DNA from 4 places in the Pseudomonas allii genome. Region 1 is predicted to be linked to each of the others. Evidence: predicted binding sites of a transcription regulator. Region 1 holds the regulator's gene; each other region holds the start of a gene.
What was found. Region 1 encodes sigma-54, which starts transcription at its own class of promoters, with help from an activator protein. Its sites were predicted from a motif close to ANTGGCATNNANNTTGCTNT; they were not measured.

Region 1 (4,515 bases):
GTCTCTTCGTCGGCGTCCAGGTACAGCACGTCGCAATGAATGTGCTTGCCCCGCACTTCCTCAAGCAATTGCGGGAATCGCTCAAGGTGGCTGGGCAGGTTACGGGCATCAATCGAAACGGCGACCAGCGGTTGGGCCAGTTCGGTATGGATCAAGGCGCGTTCCGCCAACTCCGGCAGCAGGCCGGCGGGCAGGTTGTCGATGCAATAGAAACCGTTGTCCTCAAGAACGTTGAGGGCGGTGCTTTTACCCGAGCCGGAGCGGCCGCTGACGATGATCAAGCGCATGGTTACTGCCCGTTCTGTTCATCCAGGACAACCTGGTACAGCGCCTGATTGCTGCTGGCGCTGCGCAGTTTGTCGCGTACTTCCTTGCGGTCGAGCATGCTGGCGATCTGCCGGAGCAGTTCCAGGTGCGCATCGGTGGCGGCTTGCGGGACCAGCAGAACGAACAGCAGATCAACCGGGGCGCCGTCGATGGCGTCGAAATCGATGGGGGCTTCCAAGTGCAGCAGGGCGCTGACAGGTGTTTCGCAGCCTTTGAGGCGGCAGTGAGGAATGGCGATGCCGTTGCCAAAACCGGTGGAACCGAGTTTTTCACGGGCAATCAGCGCATCGAAGACATCCTGCATCTCCAGATCCGGCACTTCGCGCGCGATCAGGTTGGCAATTTGTTCGAGGGCTTTCTTCTTGCTGCCACCCGGCACGTTCACGAGGGAACGGCCGGGGGTCAGGATGGTTTCAAGTCGGATCATGGGGGGAGAGTTAACGACCTGTACCTTGCATCAGGTGCAGATTCTTTTCCTTATGCTTTATGAGTTGGCGGTCCAGCTTGTCGTAGAGCGAGTCGATCGCCGCGTACATGTCTTCATGTTCCGCATTGGCGACGAGCTTGGCATTCGGTACGTGCAGGGTGGCCTCGATTTTCTGCTTGAGCTTATCGACCTCCATGATGACCTGCACGTTGGTGATCTTGTCAAAATGCCCCGCAAGCTTGTTCAACTTGCTTTCGGTGTACTCACGCAGGGGCTTGGTCACTTCCAGTTGGTGTCCACTGATGTTGACTTGCATACAGCTTCTCCTTCGTTGCCAGTGCATAAAGCGGCAGGCAAAGGCGCCTGCCACTGGAACGCTGTGGCCCGCCCGTCACATCAAACGCTTACGCTCGCTGGAAGGCGCGATCCCAAGGGACTCGCGGTACTTGGCGACGGTTCGACGGGCGACCTGAATGCCTTGTGCCTCCAGTAAACCAGCGATCTTACTGTCACTCAATGGCTTTTTCTGATTTTCCGCCGCAACCAGTTTTTTGATGATCGCGCGGATCGCCGTGGACGAGCATTCGCCGCCTTCGGAGGTGCTTACGTGGCTGGAGAAAAAGTATTTCAGTTCATAAATACCCCGTGGGGTATGCATGAATTTCTGCGTGGTCACGCGTGAAATAGTCGATTCATGCATGCCCACCGCTTCGGCGATGTCATGCAGTACCAGCGGTTTCATCGCCTCGTCGCCGTATTCCAGGAAGCCGCGCTGGTGCTCGACGATCTGGGTGGCGACTTTCATCAGGGTTTCGTTGCGGCTTTGCAGGCTCTTGATGAACCAGCGGGCTTCCTGCAACTGGTTGCGCATGAAGGTGTTATCGGCGCTGGTGTCGGCGCGGCGGACGAAACCGGCGTATTGTGGGTTGACCCGCAGGCGTGGCACCGACTCCTGGTTCAACTCCACCAGCCAACGCTCGTTATCCTTGCGCACGATCACGTCGGGGACGACGTATTCGGCTTCGCTGGACTCGATTTGCGAGCCGGGGCGCGGGTTAAGGCTCTGTACCAACTCGATGACCTGGCGCAGGTCGTCTTCCTTGAGCTTCATGCGGCGCATCAACTGGCTGTAGTCGCGGCTGCCCAGCAGGTCGATGTAGTCGGTGACCAGGCGCTGGGCCTCGGAGAGCCATGGGGTCTTGGCCGGCAACTGGCGCAGTTGCAGCAGCAGGCATTCGCTGAGGGTGCGCGCGCCGATACCGGCAGGCTCGAACTGCTGGATGCGGTGCAGGACGGCTTCGATCTCGTCCAGTTCGATATCCAGTTCGGGGTCGAAGGCTTCAAGAATTTCTTCAAGCGTCTCGTCTAGATAACCCTGATTGTTGATGCAGTCGATCAGGGTTACGGCGATCAGGCGATCGGTATCCGACATCGGTGCCAGGTTCAGTTGCCACAGCAGATGGCTCTGCAGGCTCTCGCCGGCGGAGGTGCGGGTGGTGAAATCCCACTCGTCATCGTCATTGCTGGGCAGGCTGCTGGCGCTGGTCTGGTAGACATCTTCCCAGGCGGTGTCGACCGGAAGCTCGTTGGGAATGCGTTCGTTCCATTCGCCTTCCTCAAGGTTATCCACCGTGGGGGCGGTTTCCTGGTAGGAGGGTTCCTGCACGTCGGAATTGGGTTTTTGCTCGATGTTATCGGCCAGCGGGTCTGCATTATCGAAGTCGTCGCCTTCTTCCTGGCGTTCGAGCATCGGATTGGACTCCAGGGCCTCCTGGATTTCCTGTTGCAGGTCCAGGGTCGACAATTGGAGCAGGCGGATGGCCTGTTGCAGCTGCGGTGTCATCGTCAGCTGCTGGCCCATTCTCAGGACTAGCGATGGTTTCATGGCAGGGGCTTAACACCTTATTCGCCGGCGCAATGCGCCATCCACGACAGGGCGCGTGAGCGCCAAACATAAGCAAATTATATGCCTGATGTCGGGTGCTTTGCCTAGAGCGCGGTAACAATAAAAATCCGGAGGTTTTCATTGACTCCCGCGCACCTTGGCGAACGCCGTGACACCACGGTGTTTACAGGCGGAACTCGTGACCCAGGTACACTTCCTTGACCAGTTCATTGGCCAGGATGGTAGCGGAATCACCTTCGGCAATCAGTTGGCCGTCATTGACGATATAGGCGGTTTCGCAGATATCGAGCGTCTCACGGACGTTGTGGTCGGTGATCAGCACGCCAATGCCCTTGGCCTTGAGGTGATGGATGATCTGCTTGATGTCGCCGACCGAGATCGGGTCGACGCCGGCAAACGGTTCGTCCAGCAGGATGAACTTGGGGGCAGTGGCCAGGGCGCGGGCGATTTCCACACGGCGACGCTCACCACCGGACAGACTCATGCCGAGGTTGTCGCGGATATGGTTGATATGGAACTCCTGCAACAGGCTTTCCAGCTCCTTGCGACGGCCGTCACGGTCGAGTTCCTTGCGGGTCTCGAGGATCGCCATGATGTTGTCCGACACCGACAGTTTGCGGAAGATCGACGCTTCCTGCGGGAGATAGCCGATACCGGCCCGTGCGCGGCCGTGCATTGGCTGGTGGCTCACGTCCAGGTCATCGATCAGGACACGGCCCTGATCCGCCTGGACCAGGCCGACGATCATGTAGAAGCAAGTGGTCTTGCCGGCGCCGTTGGGGCCGAGCAAGCCGACGATCTGGCCGCTGTCGATCGACAGGCTGACGTCGCGCACGACCTGACGGCTTTTATAGGCCTTGGCCAGATGCTGGGCTTTCAGGGTTGCCATTACTCGGCCTTCTTCTTCGGCTGGATAACCATGTCGATGCGTGGACGAGGCGCGGTGACCTTGTTGCCATTGGCACGACCGGCATTAGCGATCTGTTTCACGGTGTCATAGGTGATCTTCTCACCTTCCGTGGAGTTGCCATCGGGGCTGAGCACCTTGGCCTGGTCGATCAGTACAATGCGGTTCTGCTGGGCGTGGTACTGGATGGTCTTGCCGTAGCCCTTCATCGGGCCGGTGTCGGTCGCGGACTGCTTCTGTTCGAAGTAAGCCAGGTTGCCCACCGAGGTCACGACATCGATGTCGCCGGTTTTGGTGCGCGTTAGCGTCACGGTATTACCGGTGATTTTCATCGAGCCCTGCGTGATGATCACGCCGCCTGTGTAGGTTGCGACGCCTTGCTTGTCATCGAGCTGTGCATCGTCAGCCGAGATGTGGATCGGCTGCTGGCTATCGTTCGGCAGAGCCCAGGCGCTCACGCTTCCCAGTGCTGCGCCCAGGCCGAGCAAAATAGGGAGAGTTTTAACGAGCCTCATACTGTCCTCTTACGTTCGATAGCAGGTGTATCCTGCTTTCTTTCAAATACGCTTTCATTCCCTTGCCAGTCGATACACCGCCAGCGCCGTCGATTCTAACGTCTTGCTCGGTCTGCGCATATTGCTTCTGCGGGAATACAGTCATGCGACTGCTGGTAATCACGGTCTCACGGCTTTTATCGTCAGTGCGCGCAATGCGCACCGTGTCGATCAGTTCCACCTCGGTGCCGTCCGGGTTGACCTCGCCACGCTTGCTGGTGACGTGCCATGGGAACTCGGTACCGCGGTAAATGTTCATGTCCGGGTTGGTCAGCAGGGTGACCTCGGTGGCCTTCACATGCTCGACCTTGTCCGAGGTCATTTCGTATTGCACCTTGCCGTCAGGCAGGAACTGCACGCTCTTGGCATTGATGGCGTAATAGTCGATAGCGCC
Region 2 (4,515 bases), 2.8 Mb from region 1:
TGGTCGGTGAGTTTCGAATTCCGTGCCGAAACGTTGAAGCGTTACAACCCATTGCCCTACCTGCTGCAACTGCTGCTGGAGATCCACGGCCTGCGCGAGCAGAGCGGGGCGCTGTACAGCGTGATGGCGGAGCTGTATTCCAATGCGCTGGAGCATGGCGTGCTGGGCCTGGATTCACGCCTCAAGCATGACGCCCGGGGGTTTGCCGAGTATTACCGTCTGCGTAATGAGCGCCTGGCACAACTCAACAGCGGCTATATACGGGTGCATGTGCAGGTGGTACCGGCGGAGGCGGGTGGCAGGATGACCCTGCGCGTCGAGGACAGCGGCCCCGGTTTCGATGTGGAACAGGTGCTGGCTCGGCCGTTGGATATCGACCGTCTGTCTGGCCGGGGCTTGAGCCTGGTGCGCCAATTGAGCAGCGATGTACGCTGGTCGGACGGCGGGCGCAGTGTCTGCGTGGAGTTTTCCTGGGAGGCTCTGGCATAATCCGCCGATTCTTGATCAAGGAGCGAGCAAGTGGTTGATCTACATCTGGATCCGGAGGTGTTGTCGGGTTTGCAGGAAGTCATGGAAGGCGAGTATCCCAAGCTGCTTGATACCTTTCTCGATGACTCCCAGAAACGCGTCGAAGCGCTGCGCAAGGCCAGGGATGATGCGAAGGCGTTGGGGCGGATCGCGCATAGTTTCAAGGGGAGCAGTGGAAACCTGGGGGCGGTGCGGTTGGCGCAGTTGTGTCAACGGTTGGAGGTTGAGTCGGTTGAGTCCAATGCGGATCTTGGCTCGTTGGTGGATCAGATTGATCATGAGTTTGCGTTGGTGAGGCCGCTGTATGAGTCGGAGCGGCAGCGGTTTCAGGTTTGATTGAGTACATATCCGTTTTTTATGTAACGGCGGCTTATGGTTCCGCCCTTACGGCGGGTCACTTTTGGAAAGGCCCAAAAGTAACCAAAAGGCCTTCGCCCCAACACTCGGCACCTCGCCTAGGCTCGGTGTTCCCTCACTCCGGCTTGAATCCGTGGGCCGCCGCAATGGGCCATCCATGGCCCAGTGCGGCTAACCCGGCGTCCTGCCGGGTTGCCCACGGATTCAAGCCTGCGTTCGGCCAGCGTGTTTGACGGGGCGATCCCAGATCAAAAGCAAGAGCGCGGCGGCCTTAGAGCCGACCGGATTGTATGGCCGGTACTCGGTCAAAGTGTGGGAGGGGGCTTGCCCCCGATGGCAGTGGGTCAGTCACTGATGAGTTGGCTGACACACCGCCATCGGGGGCAAGCCCCCTCCCACAGTTTGATCTTCATGTATCAGTTGAAGGGTGGTTTGCTCTGGCTCTGGCTCTTGATCTGCTTTTGATTTTGATCTTAGGCGCCCCGTCAAACACGCTGGCCGGAATTCGGCTGGGATTTGGGGGGTAAATCGGCAGGGATGCCGGTTTAGCCGCCCCGCGCCATGGATGGCGCGTGGCGGCGGCCCCCCAAATCACTGTCGAATTACGGGCACACCGAGCCTAAGCGAGGTGCCGAGTGTTGGGGCAAGAGCCTTTTGGTTACTTTTGGGCTCTTTTCAAAAGTGACCCGCCGTAAGGGCGGAACCATAAGCCGCCGTTACCCAAATAATGGATATACACACAAAACCCAAAACCTGGCCCAACTCTTGCTCTACCTCCAGATACTGCATCCTCGACCCCCATGCAGTGGAGACCTTTACCTATGCCAGTCGCCCCCAATTCGCTCCTTCAGGCTGCCCCCGCGGCCAAGCCTCAAGCGCCCTCTGCCAACCCACCGGCAGCGGCTGCGGACCCACGGGACAAGGGCCCTGGCTTCGCTCAAGTGTTTGCCAGCCAGGCGTCCAAACCTTCGGTCAAAACCGACGACAGCTCGGCAAAACCCACCGCAGGCAAGTCGTCCGATGCCAGCGCCAAGCCTGCAGCGGGCAGCGACAAGCCTGCCGCCAGCACGCCAGCCGTTGCCGATAGCGGCAATACCTTGCCTGCCACGCCGCCGGCCAAAACCGACGACAGCGCCAGCAAGGATGACGACGCGTCAGCCGACCCGACCCTGGTGCAGCAACCTCCGGCTGACCCGGTGGTCGACCCGGCATTGATTGCCACCGTCACCCAGGTCGCCGTGCCGGTGCCGGTTGAAACACCCGCACCCGTTACCACCGCCAAGGATGACAAGGCCCAGCCAGTGGTTGCGGCGCCGGTCGCCACGACCGAGGAGGCCAAGCCGGCCTTCGATCCTGAAGCAGACCCCCTGGATGCCATGCCAGCCGTACGCCTGGCGATGGAGCAGGGCGGTCACGTATCGGCCAGCAGCCAGGCGCAGGTAAAAACCGCTCCGGCACCGACTCAGGATCAACCCACCGCCGCACAGAATTTCGCCGCCGGCCTGGCCAATATGGTCGACCAGCAAGCCACCAAGGACAGCACCGACCAGGGCGGCGACAAGGCCTTCAGCGGGTTGATCGAAGACGGTCTCAAAGACCTGAAGAACGCCAGCAGCGACACCCGTGTCGATGACTTCGCCAACCGCCTCGCCGCGTTGACCCAGGCGGCCACGCCGAAAACCGCCAACGCCTTGCCACCGGTGACCAATGCGCCATTGGCCATGCACCAGAGTGGCTGGACCGACGAAATCGTCAACCGGGTGATGTACCTGTCCAGCGCCAACCTGAAGTCGGCGGAGATCCAGTTGCAACCCGCTGAGCTCGGTCGCCTGGATATCAAGGTCAACATGACCGCCGACCAACAGGCCCAGGTCAACTTCATGAGCGCCCACCCGGTGGTACGTGAAGCGCTGGAAAGCCAGTCCGGCCGCTTGCGGGAGATGTTTGCCCAGCAGGGCATGGGCCAGGTGGACGTCAACGTGTCGGACCAGTCCCGTGGCCAGGAACAGCAGCAACAACAGGCCCAGACCCGCGGCGTGGGCGGTAGCGGCGGGCGCGGTGGCGATAACGGCGACAGCGGCAACTCCATTGATGTGGCTGAAGCCGTGACGCCGGTAACATCTACCGTGATCGGCTCCAGTGCCGTCGACTACTACGCCTGATCCGGACGAAATGTGGGAGGGGGCTTGCCCCCGATGAGGGGGTGTCAGCTGAAACATGGGTGACTGATACACCGCTATCGGGGGCGAGCCCCCTCCCACATTTGATTTTTGGTGTCCTCTCTTCCCAAATGACCAGACAACTCTGGCATAACACTTGCTCTTGCCTTTCCGTAGATCTATGAATTCCCGAATAGTGACGGATTATTGGCATGGCGAAGAGCGACGACGCAGCAAAAGCACCCGCAGGCAAAGGCAAGCTCAAGCTTATCCTGTTGATAGTCCTGGGCTTGCTCCTGGCTATCGGCGCCTCGGTGGGTGGCACCTGGTACATCATGCACAGCAGTGCCAGCAAGCCGGCACCCGCCGCCGAAACCGCCACTAACGTCAAGCAACCGGCAATCTTCGAGCCGATGCTTCCGGCCTTTGTCGCCAACTTCAATCAGAACGGTCGTCAACGCTACCTGCAGGTGAGCATCACCTTGCTGGCGCGTAACGCTGCGGACCTGGACGCCCTCAAGGTGCACATGCCCGTGATCCGCAACAACCTCGTCATGCTGTTCTCCAGCCAGAGCTTCGACACACTCGCCACCCCGGTGGGCCAGGAAATGCTGCGCCAGAAGGTCACGGCCAGCGTGCAGGAAGTGGCCCAGAAGGAGCTCGGCAAAGTCGTGGTCGAGCAGGCGCTCTTCACTAACTTCGTATTGCAGTAGGATCACGACATGGCCGTGCAAGACCTGCTGTCCCAGGATGAAATCGATGCGCTGTTGCATGGCGTCGACGATGGTCTGGTACAGACCGAAATGGCTGCCGAGCCCGGCAGCGTCAAAAGTTATGACCTTACCAGCCAGGATCGTATCGTCCGCGGACGCATGCCGACCCTGGAGATGATCAACGAACGTTTCGCCCGTTACACCCGCATCAGCATGTTCAACATGCTGCGTCGTTCGGCGGACGTGGCGGTGGGCGGCGTGCAGGTGATGAAGTTCGGCGAATACGTGCACTCGCTGTACGTGCCCACCAGCCTCAACCTGGTCAAGATCAAGCCACTGCGCGGCACCGCGCTGTTCATCCTCGACGCCAAGCTGGTGTTCAAGCTGGTGGACAACTTCTTCGGCGGTGACGGCCGCCACGCCAAGATCGAAGGCCGGGAGTTCACCCCCACCGAGTTGCGGGTGGTGCGCATGGTGCTGGAGCAAGCCTTCATTGACTTGAAGGAAGCCTGGCAGGCGATCATGGAAGTCAACTTCGAATACATCAACTCCGAAGTGAACCCGGCCATGGCCAACATCGTCGGCCCCAGCGAAGCCATTGTGGTGTCGACCTTCCACATCGAACTCGATGGCGGTGGCGGCGACCTGCACGTGACCATGCCGTACTCGATGATCGAGCCGGTGCGCGAAATGCTCGACGCCGGTTTCCAATCCGACCTGGACGACCAGGACGAACGCTGGGTCAAGGCCCTGCGCGA
Region 3 (4,515 bases), 640 kb from region 1:
AGCTCACCACGGCCGGAAACCTTGAACTTGTCAGCCGAGTCGCCTTCTTCAACGCGCAGAGCAACGTTGTACAGCAGCTCTTTGTCCAGACGCTCCTTGATGTTACGGGAGGTCACGAACTTGCCTTCTTTACCGCAGAAAGGCGAGTCGTTTACCTGGAAGGTCATGGAAACGGTTGGCTCGTCAACGGTCAGAGGCTTCATCGCTTCTACCGCGTCCGGGTGGCACAGGGTGTCGGAGATGAACAGCGAGTCCATGCCGCTGATGCACACGATGTCGCCAGCTGCAGCTTCTTCAACGTCGATGCGGTGCAGGCCGTGGTGACCCATCAGCTTCAGGATACGACCGTTGCGCTTCTTGCCGTCGGCGCCGATAGCGACAACCGGGGTGTTCGGCTTGACGCGACCACGGGCGATACGGCCAACGCCGATAACACCCAGGAAGCTGTTGTAGTCCAGTGCGGAGATTTGCATCTGGAACGGACCGTCACGGTCAACAGCCGGCGCAGGTACGTTGTCGACAATCGACTGGTACAGCGGGGTCATGTCTTCAGCCATGTCAGTGTGGTCCAGACCGGCAATACCGTTCAGGGCCGAGGCGTAGACGACTTTGAAGTCCAGCTGTTCTTCGGTGGCACCCAGGTTGTCGAACAGGTCGAAGATCTGGTCCAGAACCCAGTCCGGACGCGCGCCTGGACGGTCAACCTTGTTGATGCACACGATCGGACGCAGGCCGGCTTCGAAGGCCTTCTTAGTCACGAAACGGGTTTGCGGCATAGGGCCGTCTTGAGCGTCAACCAGCAGCAGAACGGAGTCAACCATCGACATTACGCGTTCTACTTCGCCGCCGAAGTCGGCGTGGCCCGGGGTATCCACGATGTTGATGTGGTAGCCGTTCCAGTTGATGGCGGTGTTTTTCGCCAGGATGGTAATACCGCGCTCTTTTTCCTGGTCGTTGGAGTCCATCACGCGCTCGTCGTTGAGCTCGTTGCGCTCCAGGGTGCCGGATTGACGCAGGAGTTTGTCTACCAGGGTGGTTTTACCATGGTCAACGTGAGCAATGATGGCGATGTTACGTAGATTTTCGATCACTTGTGTATCTCGATCAGAGGATTCGGTGTGCTGACAGGTCGTGGCAGCGATTAACAGTAGAGTCAGGCCTTGCCGTTACAGCTTGACGGCAGAGTCGGGGGGCCGGTGACGCAGGCCACAGGCAAACAGCCCCGGGCTCTTAGCTCGGTCGATAAACGCGCACATTGGCATGCCCCTCACTGAGCAAATGGTGGGCATGCAGGCGACTCATCACGCCTTTGTCGCAATACAGCAGGTACTGACGGCTGTTATCCAGTTCCTTGAAACGCGCGTTCAATGCATAGAACGGCAACGTTTGTACGTCGATGCCGGCGATTTCCAGCGGCTCATCCTCAGCGGCATCCGGGTGACGGATGTCGATGACGATCTGGCCGGCCAGGGCTTCGCTGACTTCTTCGATCTTCACATCCTGGCCCAGTTCGTCGATCACGCGATCGATCGGGACCAGCTTGGCGTTCTCGAGCGCACGCTCCAGGATCGCCATGTCGAATTCTTTCTCTTCATGCTCCACGCGGTGACGCTTGGCGTGGGTCTTGGGGTTCACCGAAATGACCCCGCAGTACTCAGGCATGTGCTTGGCGAAGTCGGCGGTGCCGATTTCTTCTGCCAGGTCGATGATGTCCTGCTTGTGGCTGGCGATCAGTGGGCGCAGTACCAGCTTCTCGGTAACGCAATCGATGATCGACAGGTTCGGCAGCGTCTGGCTCGACACCTGGGAGATCGCTTCACCGGTGACCAGCGCGTCGATCTGCAACTGGTCGGCGATCCGCGAGGCAGCGCGCAACATCATACGCTTCAATACCACGCCCATATGACCGTTATCGACTTTGCCGAGAATTTCGCCCAGCACTTCCTCGAACGGTACGCTCACAAATAGCACGCGCTGGGAGCTGCCGTACTTCTTCCAGATAAAGTGCGCAACTTCCATCACGCCCAATTCGTGTGCACGCCCGCCCAGATTAAAGAAGCAGAAGTGGCTCATCAGGCCGCGACGCATGATCTGGTAGGCCGCCACTGTGGAATCGAAACCGCCGGACATCAGTACCAGGGTCTGTTCCAGGGCGCCCAGCGGGTAGCCGCCGATGCTGTTGTGCTGGCTGTGGATCACAAACAACCGTTGGTCGCGAATTTCCATGCGCACTTCAATTTGCGGTGCTTTCAGGGAAATTCCGGCAGCGCCGCACTCGCGACGCAGCTTGCTGCCGACGTATTTCTCGACATCCATGGAGCTGAAGCTGTGCTTGCCGGCACGCTTGCAGCGCACCGAAAAGATCTTGCCGGTAAGCGAGTCGCCGTAGTGCTGTTTGCACTTCTCGGTGATGTCGTCGAAGTCGCCCAGCGGGTACTCATCGACCTGCAGGAAATGCGCGATGCCCGGCATGCAACTCAGGCGCTCGGTCATGTCCTTCAAGGCTTTGGGCTCGGTGACACGGGTTTCCAGCTCGAGATTGTCCCACACGCCGTTCACCACCACAGCCGGGTCCAGATCGCGGAGCACGGCACGGATGTTCTTGGCCAACTGACGGATGAAACGCGTCCGTACCGGTCGGCTTTTGATGGTGATCTCGGGGAAGACTTTAACGATTAATTTCATGGAAACAGCGCGCGCCGGGCCTGCTGAAAAAGGGGGGCGCGGATTATAGCGGAAATCGCTCAAGGTTTAACCAGTTAATATGCATCGCAAGCGCGACGCACTAAAGAGGTGCATTTACGCGTCTTTGCGCTACATTGCGGTGCGCTATTTTTGGGCTTTTGTCGCAATGCACCTTTATAGGGGCGTTTTTGGAGCAGGAAACCCATGTTGGCGCACTGGCATGCAATTTGCTCTCTTGTGAGGCAGGTTGCCATGGCGGAGTATCCGCGCCGGCATCACCCACATTCTAAGGGCTAACTCCACTACCCCAGCCCGAAGCCACCCGGAGGACACTATGTCGAAGTCGGTTCAACTCATCAAAGATCATGACGTTAAATGGATTGATCTGCGCTTCACGGACACCAAAGGCACTCAGCACCACGTGACCATGCCGGCTCGCGACGCGCTGGATGATGCTTTCTTCGAAGAAGGCAAAATGTTCGACGGTTCCTCCATCGCCGGCTGGAAAGGCATCGAAGCCTCCGACATGATCCTGATGCCGGACGACAGCACTGCCGTACTTGACCCGTTCACTGAAGAGCCAACCCTGATCCTGGTCTGCGACGTGATCGAGCCTTCGACCATGCAAGGCTACGACCGCGACCCACGTGCGATCGCCAAGCGTGCCGAGGAATACCTGAAGTCCACCGGTATCGGTGACACCGTATTCGTAGGCCCAGAGCCAGAATTCTTCATCTTCGACCAGGTGAAGTTCAAGTCCGACATCTCCGGCTCCATGTTCAAGATCTACTCCGAACAAGGCTCCTGGATGTCCGACCAGGACGTGGAAGGCGGCAACCATGGCCACCGTCCAGGTATCAAAGGGGGCTACTTCCCGGTTCCGCCGTTCGACCACGACCACGAAATCCGTACCTCCATGTGCAACGCCATGGAAGACATGGGCCTGGTCATCGAAGTGCACCACCACGAAGTGGCCACTGCCGGTCAGAACGAAATCGGTGTGAAGTTCAACACCCTGGTTGCCAAGGCTGACGAAGTTCAGACCCTGAAGTACTGCGTACACAACACTGCCGTGGCTTACGGCCGTACCGCTACCTTCATGCCTAAGCCTCTGTACGGCGATAACGGTTCGGGTATGCACGTTCACCTGTCCATCGCCAAAGAAGGCAAGAACACCTTCGCTGGCGAAGGTTATGCTGGCCTGTCCGACACCGCCCTGTACTTCATCGGCGGTATCATCAAGCACGGTAAGGCCCTGAACGGCTTCACCAACCCGTCGACCAACTCCTACAAGCGTCTGGTCCCAGGTTTCGAAGCACCGGTAATGCTGGCCTACTCGGCGCGTAACCGTTCCGCTTCGATCCGTATTCCTTACGTGTCCAGCCCACGTGCTCGCCGTATCGAAGCGCGCTTCCCGGATCCGGCAGCCAACCCGTACCTGGCCTTCGCAGCCTTGGTAATGGCCGGCCTGGACGGTATCCAGAACAAGATCCACCCAGGCGATGCCGCCGACAAAAACTTGTACGACCTGCCGCCTGAAGAGGCCAAAGAGATCCCACAAGTGTGCGGCAGCCTGAAAGAAGCCCTGGAAGAGCTGGACAAGGGCCGTGCGTTCCTGACCAAAGGTGGCGTATTCAGCGACGATTTCATCGACGCTTACATCGAGCTGAAAAGCGCAGAAGAAATCAAGGTTCGCACCTTCGTACACCCACTGGAATATGAGCTGTACTACAGCTGCTGATCCGGTAGCGCGGCTTAACGCGGCGCGATGAAAAAGACCTCCTTCGGGAGGTCTTTTTTTGCCTGGTATTTGGCTGGCCGGCGGATTCT
Region 4 (4,515 bases), 2.5 Mb from region 1:
CACTTTGGTGGAGGCCTTGGGCGGCAGGTTCGACAGGTTCAGTTGCAGGTCGGTCAGGCCGCCCTTGATGATCTTGCCATCCGCATCCGCCGCGTAGCCTTGCAGGCGCGAGGTGCCGGTGTTGTTGGTGATGTAGCCGTCTTTGTCGGCACGGAAGGCACCGCTGCGGGTGTATTCCAGCGAACCGTCGCTGCCCTTTTGCACGAAGAAGCCGCCACCCTGGATCGCCATGTCCAGGATACCGCCGCTGCCGTTGACGTCACCTTGGGTGAACTGCTGCGACACGGCCGCCAGGTTCACACCGTTGCCGATGCTGTTCTGGCCAGTGCCCAGCTTGGACGCCGCGTAGATGTCGGCGAATTCCGCACGGGACGACTTGAAGCCAGTGGTCGCGACGTTGGCGATGTTGTTGCCGGTCACGTCCAGTTGTTTGTTGGCCGCATAGAGGCCGCTAAGGCCGATGTTAAAAGACATGTTTCTCTCCCTCTGCCGTATTTAGCCGGCTCTATGTACCGATAGTCTGAATTTGCGACAGCTTGACGCTGCCCATGCCGCCAGCCAGGTTCAGCAGCATTTCGCCGCCGGTCTTGCTCAGGGTCACGCTCGTTACCGTCGCTGGCAGCGAAGTGGCCAGGGCAACCGAGTCACCCTTGTCGTTCTTGGTGGTGGCGTTGAAGGTGTAGGTGCCCGCTGGAGCGACCTCGCCCTTGTCGTTCTTGCCATCCCAGATGAAGTTCTGGGTGCCCGCGCTCTGGGCCCCCATGTCGATGGTGCGCACCACGTTGCCGTCTTTGTCGGTGATCTTGACGGAGACGTTGCCCACCGCCGAGGTCACCGCCACAGAACCGGTCATGCTCTTGCTCGTATCAACCATGGCCTTGTCGGTCTGGATGATGATCGAGCGTCCGACCAGCGACGACGCCTGCAATGCCTGGGACGAGCTGAAGTTGGTGGAGATCGCATTCACCGAGTCGTTCAGGGTGTTGATGCCTTCCAGGCTGCTGAACTGCGCCAGTTGCGCCACGAACGCGCCGTTGTCTTGCGGCGACAGCGGGTTCTGGTTTTTCAGCTGAGTCACCAGCAGTTGCAGGAACGCATCCTTGCCCAACGCCTGCTTGCCCGTCGCCTTGTTGGCGGCGTCGCTGACGCTGCTGTTGTCCTGGGCGTTCTTGACCTTGGAGTTGAACAGGTCCTGGACCGGCGTATTGTTTGACGTATCAACGATGGCCATTGTTTGGCGCCCCTTATCACTGACCCAGGGTCAGGACCTTCTGCATCATGGTTTTGGCGGTGTTCATCATTTCCGCGTTGGTCTGGAACGAGCGGCTGGCGGAAATCATGTCAGCCATTTCCTCGACCACGTTGACGTTGGGGTAATAGACATAACCCTTTTCGTTCGCGGCGGGATGGTTGGGTTCGTAGCGGGCTTCGAGGTTGCTTTGATCCTCGACCACACCCAGCACCTGCACGCCGGAGCCGGCGGCACCCTGGTCCTGGAACAGTGAATCGCTGCCGCCGTTCTGGCCAGCCTGGAACATGGTGGCGAACACCGGGTGGCGGGCGCGGTAGGTCTGGTCAATGCTCGAAGACACGGTCTCGGCGTTGGCGATGTTACTGGCGACGGTGTTCAAGCGCGTGGTCTGCGCGCTCATGCCACTGCCGGCAATATTGAAAACACTGGACAGGGACATGGCTTACTCTCCACGCAGGGCTGACATCAGCCCTTTGAATTTGCTGTTGAGCAGGGTAAAGCTGGCCTGGAAGTTCACCGAGTTCTCGGCGTAGGCCGATTGCTCCAGTTGGGCGTCGACGGTGTTCTGGTCGATCGACGGTTGCATCGGCGTGCGATACAGCAACGACTCGTCACCATTGCTCAGGCCTTGCGCTTCGATATGACGGCTATTGGTCATGTTCAAGGCGAAGGTGCCGTTCTTGGTCTTGTCCTGCTGTGCGGCGAGCACGGCGGAGAAATCCAGGTCCCGAGCCTTGTAGTTCGGGGTGTCGGCGTTGGCAATGTTGTTGGCCAGGACTTCGGCACGCTGGGCGCGGAAGCCCAGGGCTTGTTCGTGGATACCGAGCGCTTTATCGAAGCTGATGCTCATGGCGGAAACCTTCAAGGGCTGACCTGCTTTTCGTTAACAGGGTTATAGCAAGGTGCATGCCAATCTTGCGCAGGCCCGTATATCAAGGGTTTCGGAGGGGGTTGCCGGCGGCAATGCCAGAAAAGCGGCAAGCGGTTTCCGCGTGGCGCCAGTAAAGCGGCAATGAGGGTTGCCGCTTTACTGCGGTTTGCCGCAAAACAAATGTGGGAGGGGGCTTGTTCCCGATGGCAGTGGTTCAGTTGATACATCGATCACTGACACACCGTCATCGGGAACAAGCCCCCTCCCACATTTTTTACCGCGCAGCTTTATTTAGCCTGGTAGATGATCCCCGGGCTGCACTGCACCATCTGGAAATGGTCCGGCAGACCGTTCAGCGCCTCAGAAGCACCAAGGAACAGATAACCACCGCGCTTGAGCGTGCCGTGGATGCGCAACAGGATGTCTTTCTTCACTTCGGCCGAGAAGTAGATCAGCACGTTGCGGCAGAACACCATGTCGAACTTGCCCAGGCTGGCATAGCTGTCGAGCAGGTTGAAGGAGCGGAATTCCACACGGTTCTTGATCGGCGCCTTGACCGCCCAGCGTCCAGCCCCTTTCGGGTCGAAGTAACGCTGCAGGCGCTCCTGGGACAAACCACGCCCCAAGGCCAGGCTGTCGTACTCACCGGTCTTGCAGTTGGTGAGCATGGTGCCGGACAGGTCGGTGGCCACGATTTGCGCCCCCGCCTTCAACTGGCCCATGTTGGTCCGCTCGAACTCATCGATGGACATCGAAATCGAGTACGGTTCCTGCCCCGAGGAACAGGCGGCCGACCAGATGCGCAGGCGCTGGCCGGGGCTGGCCTTGATGGCTTCCGGCAGCACTTTGCTCTTGAGCACTTCAAACGGGTAGGTATCGCGGAACCACAGGGTTTCGTTGGTGGTCATGGCATCGACCACCATTTCCTTGAGCCCGCTGCGCGGCTGGCCCTGGATGCGCTGCACCAACTCACCCAACGACTTGATGCCCTGCTGCTCCATCAGTTTGTTGAGACGGCTGGATACCAGGTACTGCTTGTTTTCACCGAGCAATATGCCACAGGCTTTTTCCAGGAAGACCCGGAACTGTTCAAAATCCAAATTACCTGTAGACACTGATACCGCCTCTAAAATCGTATGACCGCCAAGGGAAACACCTTAGCTGTGATCTGCTGCCTTGATCCGGTCGACAACCCGGGATGCCAGGTCATCAGGACGGAATTTGGCCAAGAAGTCATCGGCACCGACCTTCTTGACCATCGCCTGGTTGAATACACCCGACAACGAAGTATGCAGGATGATATGCAATTTTTGCATGCGTGGATCGTTGCGGATCTCGGCCGTGAGGGTATAGCCGTCCATTTCCGGCATCTCGATGTCGGAAATCATCATCAAGAATTCTTCTTCCGGCTTCTTGCCTTCATCCACCAGCTTGCGCAGGTAGTCCAGCGCCTGGCGCCCGTCATTGAGTGCCACTACTTCAACGCCGACGGTTTGCAGGCAACGGGTCACCTGCTTGCGCGCCACGGACGAGTCGTCCACCGTGAGCACGCGCAGTGAGACTGCCTTGTGCGCGGTTTCGGCGTCCACCACACCCACCGAGATCGATTCGGAGGTAGGCGCCACTTCGGCGAGGATTTTCTCGACGTCGATGATTTCCACCAACTGGTTGTCGACCCGCGTCACCGCCGTAAGGTAGTGGTCACGACCGGTGCCCTTGGGCGGCGGATGGATCTCCTCCCAGTTCATGTTGACGATGCGCTCCACCGAGCGCACCAGGAAACCCTGGGTCTTGGTGTTGTACTCGGTAATGATCACGAACGGGCTTTCGCGGTCCTGCAAACCGGCGGAACCGGTGGCCAGGGCCAGATCAAGAATCGGGATCGTCGCGCCACGGATGTTGGCAACGCCACACACCACCGGGCTGGACTTGGGCATGATCGTCAGCTTGGGGCATTGCAGCACTTCCCGCACCTTGAACACGTTGATGCCATACAGCTGCTTGCCATCCAGGCGAAAAAGCAACAACTCCAGGCGATTCTGCCCCACCAGCTGTGTGCGCTGGTTTACTGAATCCATTACTCCTGCCATGCCTTGACTCCCACGCTAAAACCTTCGGCCATACCTATAAGGGCAGTGACGCGCACCCAACACTAAACGGCACGAGCTTTGCTATTTATTGGTCATGGATATTAAAACGACAGTTTCCCGACGCCTCCACCTGACACGGTATTGCAGACTGCTCTGCGCGCCGCTGGCACTGCTTGCCTTGGGCCTGGGCGCCACGGCCCGCGCAGATAACGTCACCTTGCCTGATCTACTTATCGGCGTCACCCAGGGCTTTCTTGAGTTCACTGTAGAAGATTATCTGGCGACCACCCAGACGCCGGGGC

Region 2: the regulator sigma-54 is predicted to act here: its motif matches at 1,638-1,657, upstream of ACZ445_RS21690 (flagellar hook-length control protein FliK).
Region 3: the regulator sigma-54 is predicted to act here: its motif matches at 2,900-2,919, upstream of glnA (type I glutamate--ammonia ligase).
Region 4: the regulator sigma-54 is predicted to act here: its motif matches at 2,147-2,166, upstream of flgB (flagellar basal body rod protein FlgB).

The regions. Positions count from the first base shown of each region.
Region 1 is NZ_AP039450.1:998,364-1,002,878, forward strand. Features, by position in the region: gene rapZ (RNase adapter RapZ) at 1-287, opposite strand, end outside; gene ptsN (PTS IIA-like nitrogen regulatory protein PtsN) at 290-754, opposite strand; gene hpf (ribosome hibernation-promoting factor, HPF/YfiA family) at 765-1,070, opposite strand; gene ACZ445_RS04445 (RNA polymerase factor sigma-54) at 1,146-2,639, opposite strand; gene lptB (LPS export ABC transporter ATP-binding protein) at 2,824-3,549, opposite strand; gene lptA (lipopolysaccharide transport periplasmic protein LptA) at 3,549-4,082, opposite strand; gene lptC (LPS export ABC transporter periplasmic protein LptC) at 4,069-4,515, opposite strand, start outside.
Region 2 is NZ_AP039450.1:4,758,245-4,762,759, reverse strand. Features, by position in the region: gene ACZ445_RS21700 (ATP-binding SpoIIE family protein phosphatase) at 1-489, shown strand, start outside; gene ACZ445_RS21695 (Hpt domain-containing protein) at 520-864, shown strand; gene ACZ445_RS21690 (flagellar hook-length control protein FliK) at 1,707-3,047, shown strand; gene fliL (flagellar basal body-associated protein FliL) at 3,257-3,757, shown strand; gene fliM (flagellar motor switch protein FliM) at 3,767-4,515, shown strand, end outside.
Region 3 is NZ_AP039450.1:361,187-365,701, reverse strand. Features, by position in the region: gene typA (translational GTPase TypA) at 1-1,091, opposite strand, end outside; gene thiI (tRNA uracil 4-sulfurtransferase ThiI) at 1,231-2,685, opposite strand; gene glnA (type I glutamate--ammonia ligase) at 3,020-4,426, shown strand.
Region 4 is NZ_AP039450.1:5,097,441-5,101,955, forward strand. Features, by position in the region: gene flgE (flagellar hook protein FlgE) at 1-474, opposite strand, end outside; gene flgD (flagellar hook assembly protein FlgD) at 506-1,231, opposite strand; gene flgC (flagellar basal body rod protein FlgC) at 1,248-1,691, opposite strand; gene flgB (flagellar basal body rod protein FlgB) at 1,695-2,102, opposite strand; gene cheR (protein-glutamate O-methyltransferase CheR) at 2,411-3,238, opposite strand; gene ACZ445_RS23255 (chemotaxis protein CheV) at 3,281-4,213, opposite strand; gene flgA (flagellar basal body P-ring formation chaperone FlgA) at 4,308-4,515, shown strand, end outside.